3 regions of the Kitasatospora nipponensis genome follow, and region 3 is predicted to be linked to each of the others. Evidence: riboswitches for the same ligand, from Rfam matches in the RefSeq annotation. Region 3 holds a riboswitch; each other region holds the start of a gene.
The links. Region 3 has a riboswitch for cobalamin ahead of metE (5-methyltetrahydropteroyltriglutamate--homocysteine S-methyltransferase). Riboswitches for the same ligand answer to the same signal wherever they lie in the genome.
Positions count from the first base shown of each region.

Region 1 (2,258 bases), on a different contig from region 3:
GTCGCCGACCACCAGATCGGCCACCTGCCACCGCACGACTGACGCCGCCCGCCGGCCGCCGCCGCACGACTGGGGGCCGCCGCGCCACGGCCGGTCCCGGTGTCAGTGCCGGCTGCCAGGATCGGGAGATGACGCAGACCCCCGGAACCGAGCCGCTGGCCACCGCCGTCGCCACCTACTGGAACGCCGCCGCCCCCGCCTTCGACGACGAGCCCGACCACGGCCTGCGCGCCGCCGCCACCCGGGCCGCCTGGGCCGCGCGGCTGGCCGGCTGGCTGCCCGCCGGGCCCGCCGACGTGCTGGACGCGGGCTGCGGCACCGGCTCCCTCGCCCTGCTGGCCGCCGCCGACGGTCACCGGGTCACCGGGGTGGACTGCGCCGCCGCGATGATCGACCGGGCCCGCGCCAAGTTCACCGCGGCCGGCCTGCCCGGCACCTTCCTGGTGGGCGACGCCGCCGCGCCGCCCACCGCGCACCGGGCCTTCGACGTGGTGCTGGTGCGCCACCTGCTCTGGACGCTGCCCGACCCGCACGCCGCGCTGCGCGCCTGGGCCGAGCGACTGCGCCCGGGCGGCCGCCTGGTGCTGGTCGAGGGGCGTTGGCGGCAGAGCGCCGACCCCGCGCCGTACGTGCCCGGTGCCGGCGCGTTGCCGTTCGCCGGCGGGGTCGGCGCGCGGACGCTGGCGCAGGCCGTGGAGCCGCTGGCCGCCACCGTGCGGATCGAGCGGCTCGACCAGGAGCCCGCCCTCTGGGGGCACCCGGTGCAGGACGAGCGCTACGCCCTGATCGCCCATCTGTGATCGCTCGGCAACCGCTGCGGCGGGCCGTGGTGGTGCGGCCCGCCGGCTCGCCGGCCGCGGCGCGAGCTTGCTGATCAGGACCGTCGCCGCCTACGGTGTTGTCCGCCGTGGTGTTCGGGAATTCGGTGACGGACCTTCAGGGGTCCCAGACCGGAGCGGCCCTCGCCACTGTGATCAGGGAGTTCCCCCGCCGTACCCGCCGCACTCCGGCGGCGGTCACTGGGCGCGCAAGCGGCCGGGAAGGCCGGGCGGAGGGAGCGTCGGACCTGTCAGCCAGGAGACCGGCCACGGCACCGCGTTACCCATCCACGAGGTGCTGGAGAGGCTGCCCCCGACATGACTCTGCCCGAAACCGCCGCCGCCGCGGCGTCGACGACCGACGCCGCATCGACCCAGGTGCCGGCGGTCTTCCGCTGGCAGCGCAAGGACTGGATACGGACCGGCGGCCTGCTCGCGGTGATCGCCGCCATGCACGTGGTCGCCTTCGGGATCCTGCTGGCGGTGGTGGCGCCGCACCACTACACGATCGGCACCCAGGTCTTCGGCGTCGGCCTCGGGGTCACCGCCTACACGCTGGGCATGCGGCACGCCTTCGACGCCGACCACATCGCGGCCATCGACAACACCACCCGCAAGCTGATGGCCGACGGCAAGCGGCCGGTCTCGGTGGGCTTCTGGTTCGCGCTCGGCCACTCCACCATCGTGGTCGTGCTGGCCGGCCTGGTCGCCGCGGGCGCCCACGTGGTGGGCACGCTCACCGACGACGACTCGGGGGCGCACAAGCTGCTGGGCGTGGTCAGCACCAGCGTCTCCGGCGGGTTCCTCTACCTGATCGCCGCGCTCAACCTGGTCTCGCTGGCCGGGATCTACCGGGTCTTCACGGCGATGAAGGGCGGTCAGTTCGACGAGCACGAGCTGGAGAAGCACCTGGACGGCCGGGGCCTGATGAACCGCGTGCTGGGCCGGCTGACCAAGTCCATCACCCGGCCCGGCCAGATGTACCCGATCGGCCTGCTCTTCGGGATCGGCTTCGACACCGCCACCGAGGTCACCCTGATGGTCATGGCCGGCTCCGGCGCCTCCGCCGGCCTGCCGTGGTACGCGATCCTCTGCCTGCCGCTGCTCTTCGCCTCCGGGATGAGCCTCTTCGACACCCTCGACGGCACCTTCATGAACTTCGCGTACCAGTGGGCCTTCGCCAACCCGGTGCGCAAGGTCTTCTACAACCTCACCATCACCGGCCTCTCCATCGCGGTGGCGTTCCTGATCGGCACGGTCGAGCTGGTCTCGGTGCTGCACGAGCAGCTCGACCTGACCGACCCGGTGACCGGCTGGATCTCCTCCATCAGCCTGAACAGCGCGGGCTACCTGATCACGGCGCTCTTCGTCGCGGTCTGGGCCTGCGCGCTGGGCTACTGGCGCTTCGCCAGGGTGGAGGCCAGGTGGAGCCGCCGAACC
Region 1 covers NZ_BAAALF010000340.1:1,940-4,197, forward strand. The annotation lists gene ABD323_RS39690 (ArsR/SmtB family transcription factor) at 1-42, shown strand, start outside; gene ABD323_RS39695 (class I SAM-dependent methyltransferase) at 129-800, shown strand; cobalamin riboswitch at 892-1,104, shown strand; gene nicT (Nickel transporter NicT) at 1,137-2,258, shown strand, end outside.
Region 1: another riboswitch for cobalamin. It lies ahead of nicT (Nickel transporter NicT); the one in region 3 lies ahead of metE (5-methyltetrahydropteroyltriglutamate--homocysteine S-methyltransferase).

Region 2 (2,258 bases), on a different contig from region 3:
AGAGCCGGCAGGCCACCTCGATGTCACCGGCCCCGACCGGACGCAACTCGGCGCCCAGCACCGGGCGTTGCTCCACCCGGACGCCGTAGCGCAGCGGACCGCCCAGCCGCACGCCCAGCGCGCCGGCGAAGGCCGACTCGGCCTGCCCGGCGTTCGGGCTCGGGTGCGCGGAGCCGTCGCGGCGCCAGACGCGCCAGGCGGTGCGCCGCCCGGCGGGCGGCGCGGCCGCCACGGTGAGCAGCGCGGTCAGCCGGGCACCGGGCCAGCCGGCCAGGTCGTCCAGCCGGGCCGCCGCCCAGCCGAACCGGCGGTACTTCGCGGACTTGTGACCCACCATCGCGTCCAGCGTGTTGACGGCCCGGAAGGCGAGCAGGCCGGGCGGGCCCGCCAGCGCGCCCCAGACCAGGGCGTTGACGACGGCGTCGGCGGTGTTCTCGGCCACCGACTCGACCACCGCGCGGGCGATCTGCGCTCCGTCCAGCGCGCTCGGGTCGCGCCCGCACAGGTGCGGCAGCCGCTCGCGGGCCGCGTCCAGGTCGTCCGCGGCGAGCGCGGCGCCGATGGTGCGCGCCTCGCGGGTGAGCGAGGTGCCGCCGAGCACCGTCCAGGTGGCGAGCGCGGCCGTGGCCACGGGGGCCGCGGTGGCGACAGGGGCCGCGCCACGGGTGCGCGCGAGCGCCAGCCGCTCGACGCCCACCGCACCGGCCGCCACCGCGCCCACGCAGAGCGCGGTGTGCAGCGCCCCGGCGCCCCGGTGGTCGCGCCACAGCGCGCGCTCCAGGCGCCCGGCCGCCCGGCCGAAGACGGCCACCGGGTGCCCGCGCCCGGGGTCGCCGAAGCGGGCGTCGGCCGCGTATCCGGCCAGCGCGCCCACCGCGTAGGGAAGGGTTGCCCGCACCGCACCCACCGGCATCAGCCGGCCGGCGGGACGGCGGGCGGGAGGGTGGGTGGAGCGGCCGGGCCGGGCCGTGGCGGGGCGGGCAGCATCAGGATGTGTCCTCACTCAGGGTCCGCGCCCTGGATCGACGAACCGGGGGCGAGAGTCTCCTGGCTCCCCGGGTAGCTGACACACCCTCGGGCCTTCCAACGATCCTGTGGCGGACCGCCGTGACCATGACGTCGAGCGTGCTCCCCGGTGACAGTGGCGGGACCGCGCCGGATTCGCACCGGCTTCCTCTCTGTGCCTCCGTATGGCCCGTGGATCCCATCACGGCCCGGAACCGGGAGTCAACCGCGCCCCCGGAGTGGTGGATCACACCGGCGGCCCGGTGGCGAACCGTCACCAGGTGATGCCCAGGCCTTCAGGCCGGGGAGGAATCCGATGTCCCACGTGGCGGGTCAGGTGCAGCCGATTCGCCGCCGGGCGGATCGGCGTCCACCATCCGTGACCCCCCGGGGCCCAGATCACCGTGTCCGCTGTCAGTGGTGCGTGGCATGGTGATCGTCAGTCGGATTGGTGTGTGGGTTGCGCCGGGGGTGTCAATGGAGAGCGGGGATGCCGGATTCGCCCGGTACACCTATCGGCTTCGTGTGTCGTCCACCGCCTTGTCCGGCCTCGAAGCCGAATGGGCCCGCTGTCGGTGGGTGTGGAACGAGTGTGTGGCGAAGTCCCGTCAGCGTTCCGTCGCCAACCGCACCCGCCCCGAGGGCGGCGAGAAGGTGACGTGCGGTCCGGCCGAACTGGACCGGATGCTGACCGAGGCCCGTGCCGCCATGCCGTGGTTGCGCGAGGGCGCGAGCGTTCCGCAGCAGCAGATCGTCCGGGACTTCGCGAAGTCCCGGACGAAGGCGCTCAACGATGTGAAGGACCGCCTGCCGATCAAGCGCCGCGCGGGGATGCCGAAGATCAAGAAGAAGCGCGAGGCGCTCCCGTCGATGAACTACACCCGGCGCGGCTTCCGTATCAAGGACGGCCGCTTACACCTGGCGGGCGGAATCGTCCTGATGGTGGTGTGGTCCCGCGACCTGCCCGCCGACGCGAGCAGCGTGCGCGTGTACCGCGACAGCGTCGGCCACTGGTACGCCTCGCTCGTCGTCCCTGTCGAAGCGCAGCCGCTCCCCGCCGTCGGTCGCTGCATAGGCATCGACTGGGGAGTGACGGAGACCGCGACCACCACCAGTGACACCCATGATCTTCCCCACCCGGAGCACGGACGCGACGCGCGGGTGAAGCTGACCCGGTATCAGCGGCAGATGGCTCGCAGGAAGCCGGGACGCGGTCAGGGTGCGTCGAAGGGCTACCTTCGCGCGCAACGGAG
Region 2 covers NZ_BAAALF010000078.1:19,372-21,629, forward strand. The annotation lists gene ABD323_RS21440 (cobalamin biosynthesis protein) at 1-913, opposite strand, end outside; cobalamin riboswitch at 1,041-1,177, opposite strand; gene ABD323_RS21445 (RNA-guided endonuclease InsQ/TnpB family protein) at 1,483-2,258, shown strand, end outside.
Region 2: another riboswitch for cobalamin. It lies ahead of ABD323_RS21440 (cobalamin biosynthesis protein); the one in region 3 lies ahead of metE (5-methyltetrahydropteroyltriglutamate--homocysteine S-methyltransferase).

Region 3 (2,258 bases):
GGCGAGACTGGCCCGGTCGACGGTGGGGACCACGCCGCCGGGAGTCGCGACGACGATCCGGTGGCCCGCCGCCGTGAACGCCTCGTACGGGGCGAGGGCCTCCTCCGCCCAGAAGCCGGTCGGGTGCTTGGTGCCGTCGGCCAGCGTCCAGTGGTCGGCGCCGGTCATCACGAAAAGGATCTTCTTGGCCATGGTGGTGGTCCGCTCCGGGGGTGGTGGTTGGTTCCACGCTCCGACGCCCTGGATCCAGGACGCCGGCGTGCTCATGGCCTCGACGGTAGACCCGGTCAAGTTCCGGCCACCGGGGGAAACGCCGACGGCCGGCGAAGCCGGGAGCCGACGGAATGTCATCGTGCGGGGCCGCGTGGGCATCCCGCCGGGCGGGCCGGGTATCCCGCTCCGTTGACGCTTCGCGACCGACTCTGGTCAGATGAGCCGATTTCAAACCTTCAGCAGCCAGGGGAAGCCGGTTAAAATCCGGCGCTGACCCGCAACCGTAGGTCCACCGCGAGGTGGACGAGTCGGATTACCTGCGCTGAAGCCGCGTCACCACGAGCGCCGTCGAGGTCTACGGCGCGGTTCGCTCGGCAAGGAGGCCCTGCTCGCCGAGATCACCGGCTACGACCCGCACGCCTTCGGCGGTCACGACCTGGTCGCCGCCCTGGACCAGGCCGTCTGCACCCGGGCCAGTACCGCCCCGGACCCCAGCTGCGCGGCGGCCGGCAACTACACCTATGCGGCAGCGCGCGTGCGGACGGCCGGCGCCCGGGGGCCGGTGTCGCGGGTGGACCGCGGCTCGCATGCTGATCGATTCTCATCCGTCATGCGGACGATTTCCGGCGGCGCGGCCCCGATGGGCCTAGGCTGTGACTCGCAGTCGGTTCGCCCTGTCCGCCAGGCAGGTGCGTCGTAAGAGGGAACCCGGTGGGAATCCGGGACTGCCCCGCAGCGGTGAGTGGGAACGACCGCCGTCACATGCACTGGGCCCCAGCAGGGGCCCGGGAAGCGACGGCCAGTAGGGGTCCGCCTTCACAGGTGGACGCGCCCGCGAGTCCGAAGACCTGCCACTGCCCGCGTGCACCTCGCACGCGGTGATCTCGGTGACCTCGAGGGCGGGTCGGCGGAGCGGGCGGGCCCATCCTGGCGCCGTGCCCGCGCTGTCGTACGTTCACGGCTTCGTGCTCTCCCGGGATCGCAACGCGACTCGCGAAGGAGAGTTCCGTGTCAACGAGTTCCACCACCAGTGCGACCGACGGCCCCGCGACGACCACCGCCGCGCAGACGACCGTGTACGGCTACCCGCGGCAGGGCCCCCACCGTGAACTGAAGAGGGCGATCGAGGGCTACTGGGCCGGCAGGGTGAGCGCCGCCGACCTGCGGACCACCGCCGAGGGCCTTCGCCGCGCCACCTGGCGCCAACTCGCCGACGCCGGTGTCACCGAGCTCCCCACCGGCGACTTCTCGCTCTACGACCACATGCTGGACGCCACGGTCGCCGTCGGGGCGATCCCGCCGCGCCACCGCGCCGCCGTCCAGGCCGACCCGCTGGCCGGCTACTTCGCGATGGCCCGCGGCACCCAGGACCTGGCGCCGCTGGAGATGACCAAGTGGTTCGACACCAACTACCACTACCTCGTCCCCGAGTTGGGACCCGAGACGGTCTTCGCCGCGAACTCCGCCAAGGCGGTCGGCGAGCTCCGCGAGGCCCTCGCGCTGGGCCACCGGGCCCGTCCGGTGCTGGTCGGCCCGCTGACCTACCTGCTGCTCGCCAAGCCAGCCCCGGACGTCGCCGCCGACTTCCAGCCGATCACCCTGCTGGACCGGCTGCTGCCCGTCTACGCCGAACTCCTCGCCGACCTGCGCGCCGCCGGCGCCGAGTGGGTCCAACTCGACGAGCCCGCCCTGGTCCAGGACCGCACGCCCGCCGAACTGAACGCCGCCGCCCGCCTCTACCGCGAACTGGGCGCCCTCACCGACCGCCCGAAACTGCTGGTCGCCACCTACTTCGACCGGGCCGGTGAGGCACTCAAGGTGCTGGCCAAGGCCCCGATCGACGGTGTCGGCCTGGACTTCACCGGCCCCGGCGCCGCCAACCTCTTCGACCTCGCGGCCGTCGGCGGCCTGCCCGGCAAGCGGCTGATCGCCGGCGTGGTCGAGGGCCGCAACGTCTGGATCAACGACCTGGAGAAGTCCCTCACCACCCTGGCCACCCTGCTGGGCCTGGCCGGCCGCGTCGACGTCGCCCCCTCCTGCTCCCT
Region 3 covers NZ_BAAALF010000024.1:15,252-17,509, reverse strand. The annotation lists gene ABD323_RS09895 (type 1 glutamine amidotransferase domain-containing protein) at 1-192, opposite strand, end outside; cobalamin riboswitch at 861-1,083, shown strand; gene metE (5-methyltetrahydropteroyltriglutamate--homocysteine S-methyltransferase) at 1,222-2,258, shown strand, end outside.